2 regions of the Kitasatospora sp. NPDC058243 genome follow, and region 1 is predicted to be linked to the other one. Evidence: riboswitches for the same ligand, from Rfam matches in the RefSeq annotation. Region 1 holds a riboswitch; the other holds the start of a gene.
What was found. Region 1 has a riboswitch for cobalamin ahead of metE (5-methyltetrahydropteroyltriglutamate--homocysteine S-methyltransferase). Riboswitches for the same ligand answer to the same signal wherever they lie in the genome.
Positions count from the first base shown of each region.

Region 2: it holds a riboswitch for cobalamin, as region 1 does, so the genes downstream of both, ACFVX9_RS07530 (cobalamin biosynthesis protein) here and metE (5-methyltetrahydropteroyltriglutamate--homocysteine S-methyltransferase) in region 1, are expected to answer to the same signal.

Region 1 covers NZ_JBHVWW010000010.1:44,740-48,941, forward strand. Annotated here, with positions in the region: gene ACFVX9_RS09820 (ABC transporter ATP-binding protein) at 1-340, shown strand, start outside; gene ACFVX9_RS09825 (ECF transporter S component) at 337-1,239, shown strand; cobalamin riboswitch at 1,269-1,491, shown strand; gene metE (5-methyltetrahydropteroyltriglutamate--homocysteine S-methyltransferase) at 1,656-3,971, shown strand; gene metF (methylenetetrahydrofolate reductase [NAD(P)H]) at 4,061-4,202, opposite strand, start outside.
Region 2 covers NZ_JBHVWW010000007.1:72,927-77,128, reverse strand. Annotated here, with positions in the region: gene ACFVX9_RS07535 (cobyric acid synthase) at 1-518, opposite strand, end outside; gene ACFVX9_RS07530 (cobalamin biosynthesis protein) at 515-1,483, opposite strand; cobalamin riboswitch at 1,591-1,723, opposite strand; gene ACFVX9_RS07525 (alpha/beta hydrolase family protein) at 2,021-3,133, shown strand; gene ACFVX9_RS07520 (hypothetical protein) at 3,481-4,202, shown strand, end outside.

The sequences.
Region 1 (4,202 bases):
GATCCAACTGGCCGCCGCGCCAAGGGTGGTGCTGCTGGACGAACCCACCCGAGGGCTCGACTACCACGCGAAGGAAGCGCTCACCGGCATCGTCGACGCCCTCGCCGCCGAAGGCCGTACGGTCGTCGTCTCCACCCACGACGTCGAGTTCGTCGCCGCCGCCGCCGACCGGGTGGTGGTGATGGCCGAGGGCGAGATCGTCGCCGACGGTCCCACCGCCGAGGTCATCGTCGCCTCGCCCACCTTCGCCCCCCAGACCGCCAAGGTCCTCGCCCCGCTGCCCTACCTGACCACCCGGCAGGTCGCCGCCGCCCTCGCGCCCGCGCAGGCCGCCCGGTGAGCGCCGTCCGGATCCCCGGCCGGGCCCGCGTCGTCGCGGCCCTGGCCGCCTTCATCGGCCTGGTCGCCTTCACCTGGCCGTTCGTCGTCGCCCCCGGGAAGTTCGGTTCCTCCTACGCCCCGCCGCTGATCTTCGGCGCCCTGCTGGTCCTGGTGCTCGCCGTCGTCATCGCCGAGATCGCGGCCGGCGGCATCGACGCCAAGGCCCTCGCCATGCTCGGCGTCCTGTCCGCCGTCAACGCCGGACTGCGCCCGCTCGGCGCCGGCACCGCCGGGGTGGAGACGGTCTTCTTCCTCCTCGTCCTGGCCGGCCGGGTCTTCGGCCCGGGCTTCGGCTTCACCCTCGGCTGCACCTCGCTGTTCGCCTCCGCGCTGCTCACCGGCGGCGTCGGCCCCTGGATGCCGTACCAGATGTTCGGCTGCGCGTTCGTCGGCATGCTCGCCGGGCTGCTGCCGAGAACCCGACGGCGGCGCTGGGAGGTGGCGATGCTGGCCGCGTACGGGGCGTTCTCCGGGTACCTCTTCGGCTTCCTCCTCAACCTCTCCTTCTGGCCGTTCTCCACCGACCCGAACAGTTCCATCGCCTACCTGCCGGGGCTGCCCTTCACCGAGCAGTGGCACCGCTACCTGCTCTTCGACCTCGCCACCTCGCTCGGCTGGGACACCGGCCGGGCCGTCACCACCTTCACCGCCGTGCTCGTCGTCGGCCCGGCCGTCCTCACCGTCTTCCGCCGCGCGGCCCGCCGCGCCAACTTCGAGCCCATGGTGCGCTTCGAAGCCCCGGACGCCCCGGACGGTCGACGAGTCACCGCGAACGACACCGCGAACGCCGCCGCGAACGGCACCGCCACCGGCTCCGCGAGCGGCGAGGGAGTCTCACCATGCGGACGGCTTCCGTGAATTCCGCGTCGGCCCCGGCGGTTTGCCCCTAAGCTGGCGACGCAGCTGGTTCGTCCTGCCCGCCAGGCAGGACGTCGCAAGAGGGAACCCGGTGGGAATCCGGGACTGCCCCGCAGCGGTGAGTGGGAACGACCGCCGTCATACGCACTGGACCCGGGACGGGTCTGGGAAGCGATGGCCAGTAGGTACCGGACGCCAACAGGCCCGGTGCGCCCACGAGTCCGAAGACCTGCCCGTTGCCCGCCCGCGGACCGTTCCGCGTGCGGATATCCCGGTGACCTCGTGGGCGGGTCGGCGACCATACCAGGCGGGTCCGGCACGCGCATCGACGTGAGCCGCCGCCCGGTTCGTCATCCCTTCGCGCTCTCGTCCCGTCCCCGGGCACTTGAGGAGCCAGACTCGCGAAGGAGAGTCCCTTGACCACGAAGTCCGCAGCCGCGGCAACCAGGGCCACCGTGTACGGCTACCCCCGGCAGGGCCAGGGCCGGGAGCTGAAGAAGGCCGTCGAGGGCTACTGGAAGGGCACGGTCACCGCCGACGCCCTGCGGGAGACGGCGGTCGGCCTGCGCCGGAAGAACTGGGCGCAGCTCGCCGGGGCCGGTGTCCTGGAAGTGCCCACCGGCGACTTCTCGCTCTACGACCACGTGCTGGACACCACGGTCGCCGTCGGCGCGATCCCGCCCCGGCACCGGGATGCGGTCGAAATCGACGCGCTGGACGGCTACTTCGCCATGGCACGCGGCACCCAGGAGGTCGCGCCACTGGAGATGACCAAGTGGTTCGACACCAACTACCACTACCTGGTGCCCGAACTCGGCCCGGACACCGTCTTCACCGCGAACCCGGCCAAGGCCGTCGGGGAGTTCCGGGAGGCGCTGGCGCTCGGCCACACCGCACGCCCCGTGCTCGTCGGCCCCCTCACCTACCTGCTGCTCGCCAAGCCCGCCCCCGGCGTCGCCGAGGACTTCCAGCCGATCACCCTGCTGGACCGGCTGCTGCCCGTCTACGCGCAGCTGCTGGCGGACCTGAAGGCGGCCGGGGCGCAGTGGGTGCAGCTGGACGAGCCCGCCCTGGTGCAGGACCGCACCCCGGCCGAGCTGAACGCCGCCGCCCGCGCCTACCGTGAGCTGGGCGGCCTGGCGGACCGTCCGAAGCTGCTGGTCGCGAGCTACTTCGACCGCCTGGGCGAGGCCCTGCCGGTGCTGGCCAAGGCCCCGGTCGAGGGCCTGGCGCTGGACTTCACGGGGCCCGCCGCGGCGAACCTTGACGACCTGGCCGCCGTCGGCGGGCTGCCCGGCAAGCGGCTGGTCGCCGGGGTGGTCGACGGCCGCAACATCTGGATCAACGACCTGGAGAAGTCGCTGGCCACCCTGGCGACCCTGCTGGGCCTGGCCGAGCGGGTCGACGTCGCGCCGTCCTGCTCCCTGCTGCACGTGCCGCTGGACGCCGCCGCCGAACGCGACGTCGACCCGCAGATCCTGCGCTGGCTCGCCTTCGCCCAGCAGAAGGCCAGGGAGGTGGCGCTGCTGGCCCGGGGCCTGCGCGAGGGTACGGGGGCGATCGCCGCCGACCTGGCCGCCAACCGCGCCGACCTCGCCTCGCGCGCCAACTCGCCGATCACCCACGACCCGGCGGTGCGCGCCCGCACCGCCGCCGTCACCGACGCGGACGCGCGCCGCGCCCAGGCCTACCCGCAGCGGGCCGAGGCCCAGCGTGCCCGGCTCGGCCTGCCGCTGCTGCCGACCACCACCATCGGCTCGTTCCCGCAGACCTCCGAACTGCGGGTCGCGCGGGCCGACCTCACGGCGGGCCGGATCGACGCGGCGGCCTACCGGGAGCGGATGGAGACCGAGGTCCGGGAGGTCATCGCCTTCCAGGAGAAGGCCGGACTGGACGTCCTGGTGCACGGCGAGCCCGAGCGCAACGACATGGTCCAGTACTTCGCCGAACAGCTCACCGGCTACCTCGCCACCCGGCACGGCTGGGTCCAGTCCTACGGCACCCGGTACGTGCGCCCGCCGGTCCTGGCCGGGGACATCTCCCGCCCGCACCCGATGACCGTCGACTGGTTCCGCTACGCGCAGGGCCTCACCGACCGCCCGGTCAAGGGCATGCTCACCGGCCCCGTCACGATGCTCGCCTGGTCCTTCGTCCGAGACGACCAGCCGCTCGGCGACACCGCCCGCCAGGTCGCCCTCGCCCTGCGCGACGAGGTCACCGACCTGGAGGCCGCGGGCGCGGCCGTCGTCCAGGTCGACGAGCCGGCCCTGCGCGAGACCCTGCCGTTGCGCGCCGCCGACCGCCCGGCGTACCTGGCGTGGGCGACCGAGTCCTTCCGCCTGGCCACCTCGGGCGTCCGCGCCGACACCCAGGTCCACACCCACATGTGCTACGCCGAGTTCGGCGCGATCATGACGGCGATCGACGAGCTCGACGCGGACGTCATCTCGCTGGAGGCCACCCGCTCGCACATGGAGGTCGCCGGAGAGCTCGCCGGGGCCGGCTACCCGCGCGAGGTCGGCCCGGGCGTCTGGGACATCCACTCCCCGCGCGTCCCGAGCACCGAGGAGGCCGTGGAACTGCTGCGCGCGGGCCTGGCCGCCATCCCCGCAGAGCGGCTCTGGGTCAACCCCGACTGCGGCCTGAAGACCCGCGGCTGGACGGAGACCCGCGCCTCGCTCGACAGCCTCGTCGGCGCCGCCCGCCACCTGCGCGCGGAGCTGGCCGGCTGACCCACCGGTGACGCGACCCGGCCGGGCCCCGCACGCCGTGCGGCGCCCGGCCGGGTCGGGCCGCTTCCCCGACGGCGGCCCGGCCGGTTTCACCCGGACCCGGGAAGCCCGAGGTTCTGGTAGATCTCCGTCGTCACCGTCGAGAAGTTCATGGTCATGAAATGCAGCCCGGGAACTTCCTCGGACAGCAGGCGCCGGCACATTCCGGTGGCGTGATCGATACCGATCGCC
Region 2 (4,202 bases), on a different contig from region 1:
GCGAAGACGCCGCCGCGGTCGATGTCCCCGACCACCACCACCGGCAGCCCGGCGGCCGTCGCCAGGCCCATGTTGGCGATGTCCCGGTCCCGCAGGTTGATCTCGGCGGGCGAACCGGCGCCCTCGCAGACCACCACCTCGTAGCGGCGGCGCAGATCCGCCAGGCACTCCAGCGACCGTTCCAGCAGGACGGGCTTGCGCTCGCGGTAGTCCAGCGCGCCCACCTCGGCGACCGGCCGGCCCAGCAGCACCACCTGGCTGCGGCCGTCCGCGCCCGGCTTCAGCAGCACCGGGTTCATCGCCGCCTCCGGCTCCACCCGGGCCGCCTGCGCCTGCATCGCCTGCGCCCGGCCGATCTCGGCGCCGTCGGCGGTGACGAAGGAGTTCAGCGACATGTTCTGCGCCTTGAACGGCGCGACCCGCACCCCCTGCCGGGCCAGCCAGCGGCAGATGCCCGCGGTCACCACACTCTTGCCCGCGTCCGAGGTCGTCCCGGCGACCAGCAGTGCGTTGCTCATGCCCTTCCCCTCCACCGTGTCGTCAGCAAGCGCAGCGCGACGTGCCCCGCGACCGTCGTACCCAGGGCCAGCGCGCCCACCCGCCGGGAGAGCACGCAGGCCCGCTCGATGTCGTCCACCGTCACCGGGCGCAACTCCGCGCCCAGCACCGGCCGGTGCTCCACCCGCTCCCCGTACTGGAGGGTCCCGCCCAGCCGGACGCCCACCGCGCCCGCGAAGGCCGCCTCCGCCTGGCCCGCGTTCGGGCTCGGGTGCGCCGAACCGTCCCGCCGCCAGACCCGCCAGGCCGTTTTCGGCTGCGGCGCGGCGGCCACCGTGAGCAGCGCCGTCAGCCGGGCGCCCGGCCAGCCCGCCACGTCGTCCAGCCGGGCCGAGGCCCAGCCGAACCGGGCGTACCGCGGCGAGCGGTGGCCGACCATCGCGTCCAGCGTGTTCACCGCGCGGAACGCCAGCAGCCCCGGCGTGCCCGCCAGCGTGCCCCAGACCAGCGCGTTCACCACGGCGTCCGCCGTGTTCTCGGCGACCGACTCGACCACCGCGCGGGCGATCTGCGGCCCGTCCAGCGCGCTCGGATCCCGCCCGCACAGGTGCGGCAGCCGTTCCCGCGCGGCCGTCAGGTCGCCCGTGGCCAGCGACCGGCCGATGGTGCGCGCCTCCCGGGTCAGCGAGGTGCCGCCCAGCACCGTCCAGGTCGCGGCGGCCGCCAGCGCGGCCCGGCCCAGCGGACGCCGGCCCACCGTACGGTCCAGGGCCACCGCGCCGGCCGCGACCGCGCCCACGCACAGCGCCGTGTACCCGGCGCCGGCCACCCGGTCGTCCTGCCACACCCGCCGCTCCAGCCGGGTCGCCGCGCCGCCGAAGACGGCCACCGGGTGGCCGCGCCGGGGGTCGGCGAAGCGGGCGTCCGCGGCGAAGCCCGCGGCGGCGCCGAGCGCGAACGCGGCGGCGCGGGTCAGCGGGCGCACGGCGGGTTCGGCGGAAGGCCGCGTGGGGTCCGGCGGGTCGGGGCAGCCTGCATCGCGTGCGTGTCCTCACTCAGGGTCCGCGCCCTGGATCGACGTACCGGGGGCGAGAGTCTCCTGGCTTCCGGGTCGGACGCACCCCCGGGCCTTCCAGCGGCTTCTGACGGTCCGCCGTGGCAATGTTCCGAGCGTGCTCCCCGGTGACAGTGGCGGGACCGCGCCGGACTCGCACCGGCTTCCTCTGCATGCCTCCGTTTGGCCCCAGGATCCCATCACGCGGCCGAACCGGGAGTCAACCGAGGTCACGGAGGGGTTGGTCACACCTCGGAGCCCTGTCGCCGGTGCCGTTCTCGCCCGCCCGAGGCCCGCCTGACGCCCGCCCCGCCCGACGCCCCGCCGTACCCCGGACGGCCCAGCCCGGTGGCCGCCCGCGCGGCCCCCCGGTGAACTGGTGCCCGAACACCGTCCGAGCAGCGCCCGGACACCGCCCGGACACCGTCCGGTCCAAGACCAGCCAAGACCAGCAGAGCGGGGAGCGATATGCGTTGGGGAACCGCGGCCGTCGTGGCGGCCGCCGTCGTCGGCGCCGGGGCCGCCGTCCTGGTGATCGGCCGTCGGGCCTCCGAACGGCTGGTCCACCCGGCGAGCGCCGTCCGGGAGTCGGGCCCCGTCCTGGTGCGGAGCCTCGCCGCGGGCCGGATCACCTTCAACCGCCGCCCCGAGAGCCTGCGCCCCGGCCGATGGGCCGTGGAGTGGGACGACCACGGCCACGCCGTCGTCGAGGACGTCCTGCACAGCGACGAGAACGGTGTCACCCGTCGCCTCGTCCGCGCCGACCGGGGCACCCTCACCCCCGGCACCGAGGTCCGCTTCACCCCCCGCGTCCACCTCGGCGACCCCACGGAGGCGCTCGGCCTCCCCTTCACCGACACCGCCGCCGACGGCGAACTCGGCGCCCTCCCCGCCTGGCGCCTCGACGGCAAACGCGGCACCTGGGTGATCCTCGTCCACGGCCCCGGCGCCGACCGGCAGCAGACCCTCCCGATCCTCCCCGTCCTCGACCGCCTCGCCCTGCCCGCCCTCGCCGTCACCTACCGGGGCGACCAGGGCGCCCCCGCCTCGCCGGACGGGCTCGGCCACTTCGGCGAGACCGAGTGGCGCGACGTCGAGTCGGCGGTCCGGCTCGCCCTCGACAGCGGCGCCGGCCGGGTCATCCTGTACGGCTGGTCCCTCGGCGCCACCATGGCCCTCCAGACGGCCTCCCGCTCCGCCTGGGCCCATGCCATCAGCGGCCTCGTCCTGGACTCGCCGGTCCTCGACCTGCCCGCCACCGCCCGCCGCGGCGCCGCCCGGGCCGGCTACACCGGCGCCGCCGCCGAGCTCGGCGCCCTCGCGGCCGAGGGCCGCACCGGCGTCGACCTCGCCGACTTCAGCCGCATCGCCGAGGGCGCCGACCTGCGCGTCCCCACCCTCCTCCTGCACAGCCCCGACGATCAGGTCGCCCCCTTCCGCGCCGCCGAGCGCCTCGCCGCCGCCCGCCCCGGCGTGGTCAGCCTCCGGCCTTTCCCGGGCGCCGACCACGCCACCCTCTGGAACTCCGCCCCCACCCACTACACCGAACTCCTCCGCCGCTGGCTCACCCCCCTTCTCTGAACCCAGCCCCCCCCCGCACGAGAAGTCACACCGACAGGGCCTCTGTACGAAACCCGGACCTCACCCGTCAGCCACGGAGTGTGACCGGTCGGGCGGGTAGCGCGACCGCCGCCGCAAGGGTTGAGCCGGGATGGCATGCCCCCGCCACCTGTTTCCGGCCAGGCGGTTTGCCTCTGTTGCCCGATTGTTGCCCGATCTTGGGGAGGCGCCGTCGACGGCCGCCCGTCCGTACAGCCAACCGGATGTGACAGAAGGCCGGTACAAGGGGAAGACTGCTCGACGTGACGTCTCGGAATCCGCGCGACCGTGATGCCCCGCTCCCTCCGACGATCGGTACTGGTGCGACGGTGACCCGTCTCCCCGGTACGGCCCACCGGCCCGCCGCCGGCAAGCCGGGCGGGGCCGGGGTACCCCGCCGACGAGGGCCCGCTGCGGCGCCCGGTCGGGGGAGGGTTCCCGTACCGGAGGGCTTTCCCGCGCCGGCCGAGCTGGCGCCGCTGGCCCGCCGGATGCTGGTGGACGCCGTCCGGATCGCCCGCTGGGCGGGGGACCTGGAAGAGGTCGACAAGCGGGGCGAGCTGCTGCCCGACGACGCCCGTGCGGCGGGTCGGGCGCTGGCCATGACGGTCGGCGCCGCCGCCAAGGCGTGGGGGCAGGCACTGCTGGTCGGCCTGGTGGAGGCCAGGGACGGCGGTGCGGTCCCGGGCTGGCGCCTGCACGCCTGGGAGCATGACGACGAGGCGGTGGTCCGCGGCTGGTCGGCGCTGTTCGACGCCTGGACGCTGCTGGCCCCGGTGCCGCCGGCCGCTCTGCGGGGCGTGTTCGCGGTGCTGGCCGGCCAGGCGGTGGACCAGGCGCCGCAGTTGCTGTCGTTCCTGCACCTGGTGGCCGGTCCGGTGTCGGACGGCGAACTGCTGGAGCTGCTGCGCCGGGGTCTGGACGAGCGCCGGGTGGGTGGCACGGACGGTTCGGGCCTGTCGCCCGTGCCGCACGCCGCCTCGGCGGTGTCGGCGGTCCGCGGCACGTGCCGGGAGCCGCAGATCGACACCCCGCCGTCGCCGGCGGACGT